Linked DNA regions of Rhizobium lentis. The protein of the gene in region 1 binds, or shares a complex with, the protein of each later gene. Links are inferred from orthologs where the notes say so. Each region holds a gene or a part of one and is shown on either strand. Other genes may lie near its edges.

What was found.
Region 2: the proteins of J0663_RS13305 (region 1) and xseA are in contact, whole or in part, in a cryo-EM structure (PDB 8TXR), measured with the Escherichia coli proteins. The link is inferred for Rhizobium lentis from one-to-one orthologs.

What each region holds. Positions count from the first base shown.
Region 1 is NZ_CP071454.1:2,775,173-2,778,415, forward strand. The notes cover bases 22-2,946. They hold J0663_RS13305 (exodeoxyribonuclease VII small subunit), read right to left. Parts: upstream 1,648-2,946; coding sequence 1,396-1,647; downstream 22-1,395. Other genes in these bases: J0663_RS13295 (pirin family protein), read right to left, coding at 22-452; J0663_RS13300 (SDR family NAD(P)-dependent oxidoreductase), read right to left, coding at 542-1,309; J0663_RS13310 (histone deacetylase family protein), read right to left, coding at 1,650-2,585; J0663_RS13315 (acyl-CoA thioesterase), read left to right, coding at 2,877-2,946. In the rest of the region: more of J0663_RS13295, read right to left, coding at 1-21; more of J0663_RS13315, read left to right, coding at 2,947-3,243. UniProt on the Escherichia coli protein: Bidirectionally degrades single-stranded DNA into large acid-insoluble oligonucleotides, which are then degraded further into small acid-soluble oligonucleotides.
Region 2 is NZ_CP071454.1:2,107,257-2,110,464, reverse strand. Bases 315-3,204 are described here. They hold xseA (exodeoxyribonuclease VII large subunit), read right to left. Parts: upstream 2,605-3,204; coding sequence 1,024-2,604; downstream 315-1,023. Other genes in these bases: J0663_RS10085 (hypothetical protein), read left to right, coding at 2,943-3,185; J0663_RS10095 (NAD(P)H-dependent oxidoreductase), read right to left, coding at 431-1,021; J0663_RS10100 (MarR family winged helix-turn-helix transcriptional regulator), read left to right, coding at 315-430. Also shown: more of J0663_RS10100, read left to right, coding at 1-314. UniProt on the Escherichia coli protein: Bidirectionally degrades single-stranded DNA into large acid-insoluble oligonucleotides, which are then degraded further into small acid-soluble oligonucleotides.

The DNA.
Region 1 (3,243 bases):
GAGGGATCGATCTCCTCCTTGTCGTCGGGAAGTGCCAGCCAGGTCTGCAGTCCCGACATCAGCAGCGGGTGGCCGCGCAGATTGTCCGGTGTGCGCTCGGAATGCACGATGCCGCGGCCCGCCGTCATCAGGTTGATATCGCCGGGACGAATGACCTTTTCGGTGCCGAGGCTGTCGCGATGGCGGATCTCGCCGTCGAAGAGGTAGGTAACGGTCGACAGGCCGATATGCGGATGCGGCTTAACGTCGAGCGCCTCATTGGGCTTCAGGATCGCCGGTCCCATGCGGTCGAAGAAGATGAAGGGCCCGACGAGCCGCCGCTGCCGCGTCGGCAGCGCGCGCCGCACCTGGAAGCCGCCGATATCGCTGCTGCGCGGAATGATCAGGTTCTCGATCGCATCACAGGCGAAGGCATCGCCGGGCAGGGGATCTTTACCGGGAAAGAAGGACATGAGGGATCTCCGCTTGCAGGGACGTCGACCACAGATAGTCCCTGCAGCACCGCGCGTCCAACAGGATGTGCCGAAGAGGCTCCAGGATGTCAGATCGCGGTGAAGCCGTTATCGACGAAGAGATGAGCGCCATTGACGAAGCTCGATTCATCGCTGGCGAGATAAAGGGCGGCCCGCGCCACGTCTTCCGGTTCGCCGATCCGTCCCTGCTGCGCGGCGATCGCGGCATCCGAAACATCGACGCCGAGCGCCTGCAGGTCGGCGACCTCGCGCAGCCCGTGCGGCGTGCGGATGAAACCGGGGCAGACGGCGTTGCAGCGAATGTTTCGGTCGCGGAACTCGACGGCGATGGCGCGGGCAAACATGTGCACCGCGCCCTTGGTGGTGTCGTAGAGCACTTCCATCGGGGTGGCGGCGACCGCCGAGATCGACGAAGTGCAGACGATCGATCCGCCGCCGGCGGCAATCATCTTCGGCAGCACCGCCTTGGTCATCAGGAACATCGAGCGCACATTGACTGCGTGCAGCCAGTCCCATTCCTGAAGCGTCGTCTCCAGGAAAGGCTTGATGACGATGGTGCCGGCATGATTGAAGAGCACGGTTACCGCGCCATAGCGTTCCTCGACGCCGGCCACGGCAGCATTGACGGCTGTTTCGTCCGAGACATCGGCGGTCCAGCAGTCGGCCTCGCCGCCGGCATCACGGATCTGTTTCACGGTCTCGGCGGCAGCCTGGCCATTGCGGTCGATGATCGCCACGCGGGCGCCCTCGGCCGCAAACAGCTTCGAGGCGGCGCCGCCCATGCCCGTCGCGCCGCCCGAGATGATGGCGACCTTGCCCTTCAATCTGTCCGTCATTGTCTGTCCCCTCGTGGCTCCGGAAGGGATCATAGATCGACCGAAAGCCGATCGCCAAGCGTCTTCAAATGCAGCGTTCGCTACGCTCAGGCGCCATCAAGCGGCTCGACGCCCTGCGGCTTGCCAGCGCGGTCGAGCCTGATCTTCTCGATGCGGTTTTCGGCCGCGGAAAGCAGCGTCTCGCAATGTTTCTTCAGCGCTTCGCCGCGCTCATAGATCTCGATGGATTCATCCAGCGCCACGTCGCCGCGTTCCAGCCGGGCGACGATGCTTTCGAGTTCGGCGACCGCCTTTTCGAAGGAAAGGCCGGACACTTCCGGCTTGGCGCTGTCAGTCATTCTCAACCCTTCATCATTCTGAGAATATGCATGCCCGCCGATTCGGCGAGGCCCTCGAGATCATAGCCGCCTTCGAGCAGGCTGACGACCCGGTTCTTCGCGTGCCGGTCCGCCAGTTCGAGAACGCGCCCGGTTGCCCAGTCGAAATCCTCGCCCGTCAGGTTAATCTGCGCCAGGGGATCGCGGTGATGCGCGTCGAAGCCGGCGGAGATGATGATCAGATCCGGCCGGAAATCGTCGAGCGCCGGCAGCACGCGCGATTTGAACGCTTCGCGGAAATGGTCGCTGCCGACATTCGGCGAAAGCGGCGCATTGACGATGGTATTGTGCTTGCCCTTCTCCTCCTTGGCGCCGGTGCCGGGATAGAGCGGCATCTGATGCGTCGAGCAGAACAGCACCGAGGCATCGTCCCAGAAGATGTCCTGGGTGCCGTTGCCGTGGTGCACGTCCCAGTCGACGATGGCGACGCGTTCGGCGCCATGCCTCTTCTGCGCATGGCGGGCGGCGATCGCCGCATTGTTGAAGAAGCAGAAGCCCATTGCCGTCATCTTCTCGGCATGATGTCCAGGCGGGCGGGCGGCGACAAAGACATTGTCGGCCTGGCCGGAAAAGACGTCATCGACAGCCGCCATCGCCCCGCCGATGCCGGTCAGCGCCGCCTGCAGGCTTTTGACGCTGGCATAGGTGTCGGCTTCGAGCTGGTTGATCCGATCTTCCTCCTCGGGGATTTCCCGCATGACGGCCGTCAGATGCTCTTCCGGATGGGCGAGCAGCACGGCATCCTCGCTCGCCTGAGGCGCCTGACGGCGCTCCAGCCGCTCGAAATTCGGATGTTCCAGCGCGACATTGATGGCGCGGATCCTGTCGGACCGCTCGGGGTGGCCGGAGGGCGTCACATGCTCCAGGAAAATCGGGTGTTCGTAAAGACGGGTGCTCATGGAGACACTCTATCGATCGCTTATGTCATGTTCCACAGCAGATGGGGCATCGCCTGATGATTTCAACAAGCGCCGCTGCAGCGCTGCTGCAGCCTTGGGGAAGTGCCGAGCCTTCTTTCGCCGCTTTTGCCCCGAGGGAGATCGCCCCATCGACGTCGCGTGTTCTGCTCGACTTGAAAGGCGGCGGCGACACCTTGAGCCATCGCAGATTTCGTCCTTAAAAAGCAGTTCCGATTCAAGCAATTATGCAGTAATGTCGATGTGGGGGAATGGTGTAAGGCAGTATTGTTGATGAGTCAGTCGAAGCGCCCGGGGGTGGCGGAAATACGCGTGCCGTTTCGTGATGTCGATATGAACGGCCAGATGTTTCTAGCCTCCTATATTTCTTATGCTGAATCCGTCATAGCGAGCTTCTGGTCGGCGCGGCCCGACGTGGACGATGAACCGGTCTATAGCGCCAGCAAGATCTCCTGCATGCTGCATCGCCCGTTGCATCATGATGAGCCGGTGATCTTCACCGCCGCCATCGACAAGATCGGCACGCACTCCATCGGTTTCCTCGTTTCGATCGACACGGGAGAGGAGCGCGCCGCCGAGGTCGAAATCATCTGGCAGGCCCGCGCCAAAGACGATCAGCTGCCGGCTTCGCTGCCGGAGG
Region 2 (3,208 bases), 670 kb from region 1 along the record:
CGACGTCGAGCCGATGGGGATCCTCGGGCGCCTGAAGCGCCTCGGCACCCATCTCGGCCGCGAAGTCGAAGCCGTGCTATCGAAGCACGGGCTGTCCACCCCGGCCTTCGACGTGCTGGCCACACTTCGTCGTTCAGGCGCCCCATATCGGCTTTCGCCGGGCGAGCTCCTGGAGATGACGATGGTGAGCTCCGGCACGATGACGAACCGGATTGACCAGTTGGAGAAAGCCGGCTTCGTCGAGCGCATCATCAATCCGCAGGACAGGCGCAGCGTGCTGATCACGCTGACGGATAAGGGGCTTGCGACCGTCGAAGAGGCGGTCGGCGCCCATGTCGCCAATCAGCAGCGGCTGACGCGCAATCTGACGGCCGAAGACAAGGCAGCGTTCGACCGGCTGCTCAAGAAATTCCTGTCTGATTTCGAATAGTCAGACAGCGGCCAATGCCTTGCGGACGCGCTCCAGATGCGCCGCGCGCCTGGCTTCCGTCGCGCGGTCCATGTCGTGCAGGCTCAGCATGCGGAAGACGAGCTTCTTCGAACAGAATGCGGCAATGCCGCGCTTCAGCAGTCGGCGGACGGGATCGCCCATATAGAGATGCACCAGCCACCACGGTGAACCCGTCGTCGTCAGCGCATAGAGCAGCCGGATATTGGTGAGCTCGGGAACGATACGGCCGCCCGCGGCATCATGGGTGAAGGCGACGCCGGGCGCGAAGATGCGATCGAAGAATCCTTTCAGCACCGCCGGGAAATTGAACCACCACTGCGGAAAGACGAGGACGAGACCTTCGGCCGCCTTCAGCCGGGCAACGATGTCGGCAACGGCCGAGGTATCGTAGGGCATATCGAAGTAACCGCGGCGCTCGGCTTCGGAGAGGCGCGGATCGAAGTCCTCAGCGTAGAGATCGATGAGATCGACGACATGCCCGGAGGCTTCCAGTGCCTCGCGAGCCGTGCGCGCCACCGAGGCGGCAAAACTTTCCGGCAGCGGATGGGCGAGTACCAGCAGAATCCGCATTGTTAGAACAGACTTCCCTGCTTGGGCGGCTCTGGCGGTTTTGCGTTGCGCTTCTTGGCGCTGGCAGGCGCCGAGCCGCCTTCGGTCGTCATAGCGCCGACGCGGCCGTCGGCAAATTCGATGGCGATGCCCATGCCGGCGGAGAGGGCCGACGCCTGCGAGACCGGCCTGTTGTCCTCATCGCGGATGACGGCGTAGCCGCGCTTCAGCACGTTCTTATAAGAGAGCGACTGCAGCACGCGGTCCTGCGCGGAAAGTTCGGCGCGGGCACGCGTCAGCTGATGGCGGATCGCCGTATCGGCGTGGCGCGATAGGTTGCCGATCCGCTCACGACTGCGGTCGGTGTGGGTCTTCAGCCGCGCCGGTAGCGAGGCGAGCATGGCTTCGGCGCGGTCGATGCGGGATTTCGAGCGATCGAGCAGGCGCTCGACGGTGCGCTCGGCGCGCGCCATACGCTCACTCAGAAGCTGGCGGCGTTCAGCGATGCGGTTGGAGAGCACGTCCGGGCGCAGATGCGAGGCGATACGCTCGAAGCCGCGGCGCTTGTTGATGGTGTTGAGCTCCAACCCGCGGCCAAGACCGGCCGCCGCTTCATCAAAACGCCGGCGCGGCAGAGCAAGAAGCTGATCCAGCGACGGCAATGCCCGCATCAGACCGCGGACGGATTGGCGGCGCTGATCCATCTGCCGGTTCATGCAGCCCTGCAGGCGCGCGGCAAGCGCGGCGGCCTGGGCCTCGAGTTCCGCCTTGACGGGCACGGCGATTTCCGCCGCACCGGTCGGCGTTGGGGCGCGGACATCGGCGGCGTAATCGATCAGCGTCCAGTCGGTCTCGTGACCGACGGCCGAGATCAACGGGATCCGGCTTTCGGCAGCGGCGCGCACGACGATCTCGTCGTTGAAACTCCAGAGATCTTCCAGGCTGCCGCCGCCGCGCGCCACGATCAGCACGTCAGGCCGCGGGATGGCGCCGGCCGGCTCCAGCGCATTGAAGCCACGGATGGCGTTTGCCACCTCCTCGCCGGACCCGTCTCCCTGAACCTTCACCGGCCAGACGATGACATGCACGGGAAAGCGATCGGAGATGCGGTGCAGGATGTCGCGGATCACGGCGCCTGTCGGCGAAGTGACGACGCCAATCACATGCGGCATGAAGGGCAGCCGCTTCTTCCGGGCGGCGTCGAACAGGCCCTCGGCGCCGAGCTTGCGCTTGCGCTCCTCGATCAGCGCCATCAGCGCGCCGGCGCCTGCCGGTTCCAGCGTTTCGATGACGATCTGATATTTCGAGGAGCCGGGAAAGGTGGTGACCTTGCCGGTGGCGATCACCTCCATGCCCTCCTCGGGGCGGAACTTCAGCCGCGAGAAAGTGCCCTTCCAGATAACGGCGTCGATGCGGGCGCGATCGTCCTTCAGCGCGAAATAGGCATGGCCCGAGGAGTGCGGCCCGCGATAGCCGGAGATCTCACCGCGCACGCGAACCTGGTCGAATGCGGTTTCGACGGTACGCTTGATCGAACCGGAAAGCTCCGAAACCGAATATTCGGCAAGGTTTGTCGGCGAATCGCTGTCGAAGAGGTTGCTCATCCTTTCCTTCTATTTCCATTGGCGGAAAACGGGAAGGTCGTGGCGCCGCCGGAACCTGTTTTCCCAGCTGCCGAAATCTTGACGCGGCAGAACCTGTCTCAGTCATTCCAAGCGTCGACCTCTTCGCGTCGTACGCAGGCGATCGTTGCAGGCGACAGAATGACAAGAAAAACGGGAAAATGTGCCTTAGTACGGAACGCTTAGATAAACAGTGCGTTTCCTACGAAAGGGATTGCTAACCACCGCAATACAAAGGATTTTCCGCAAATATCACCGGTAAATCTTTGTTAGTTGGCGCTTCCTATGCTTCCCCTCGTTCTCTCTGGGAAGGTGCTGAAATGATTATTCTCACAGCTGCAGCATTAGGCATCAGCGCCGGGCTCATGCGCTCGGCCGGCGTGATCGCGTTGGTGGCCGCGCTGATAGGAATAACCTTCGCGGTAGCGGCGATAACCTCGCCCGGGCCGGTCTCGCTTCTGGCGCTTGTTTATGCCGTTCTTGGCTATAATGGCGGCCTTATCCTCTTCGTGCTCGGGCTTTTTGCCAGCGCCCGCCTGCGTGCGGTCCGCACATCGCACTGATATCAGCCCAGGCAAAGGCTGGC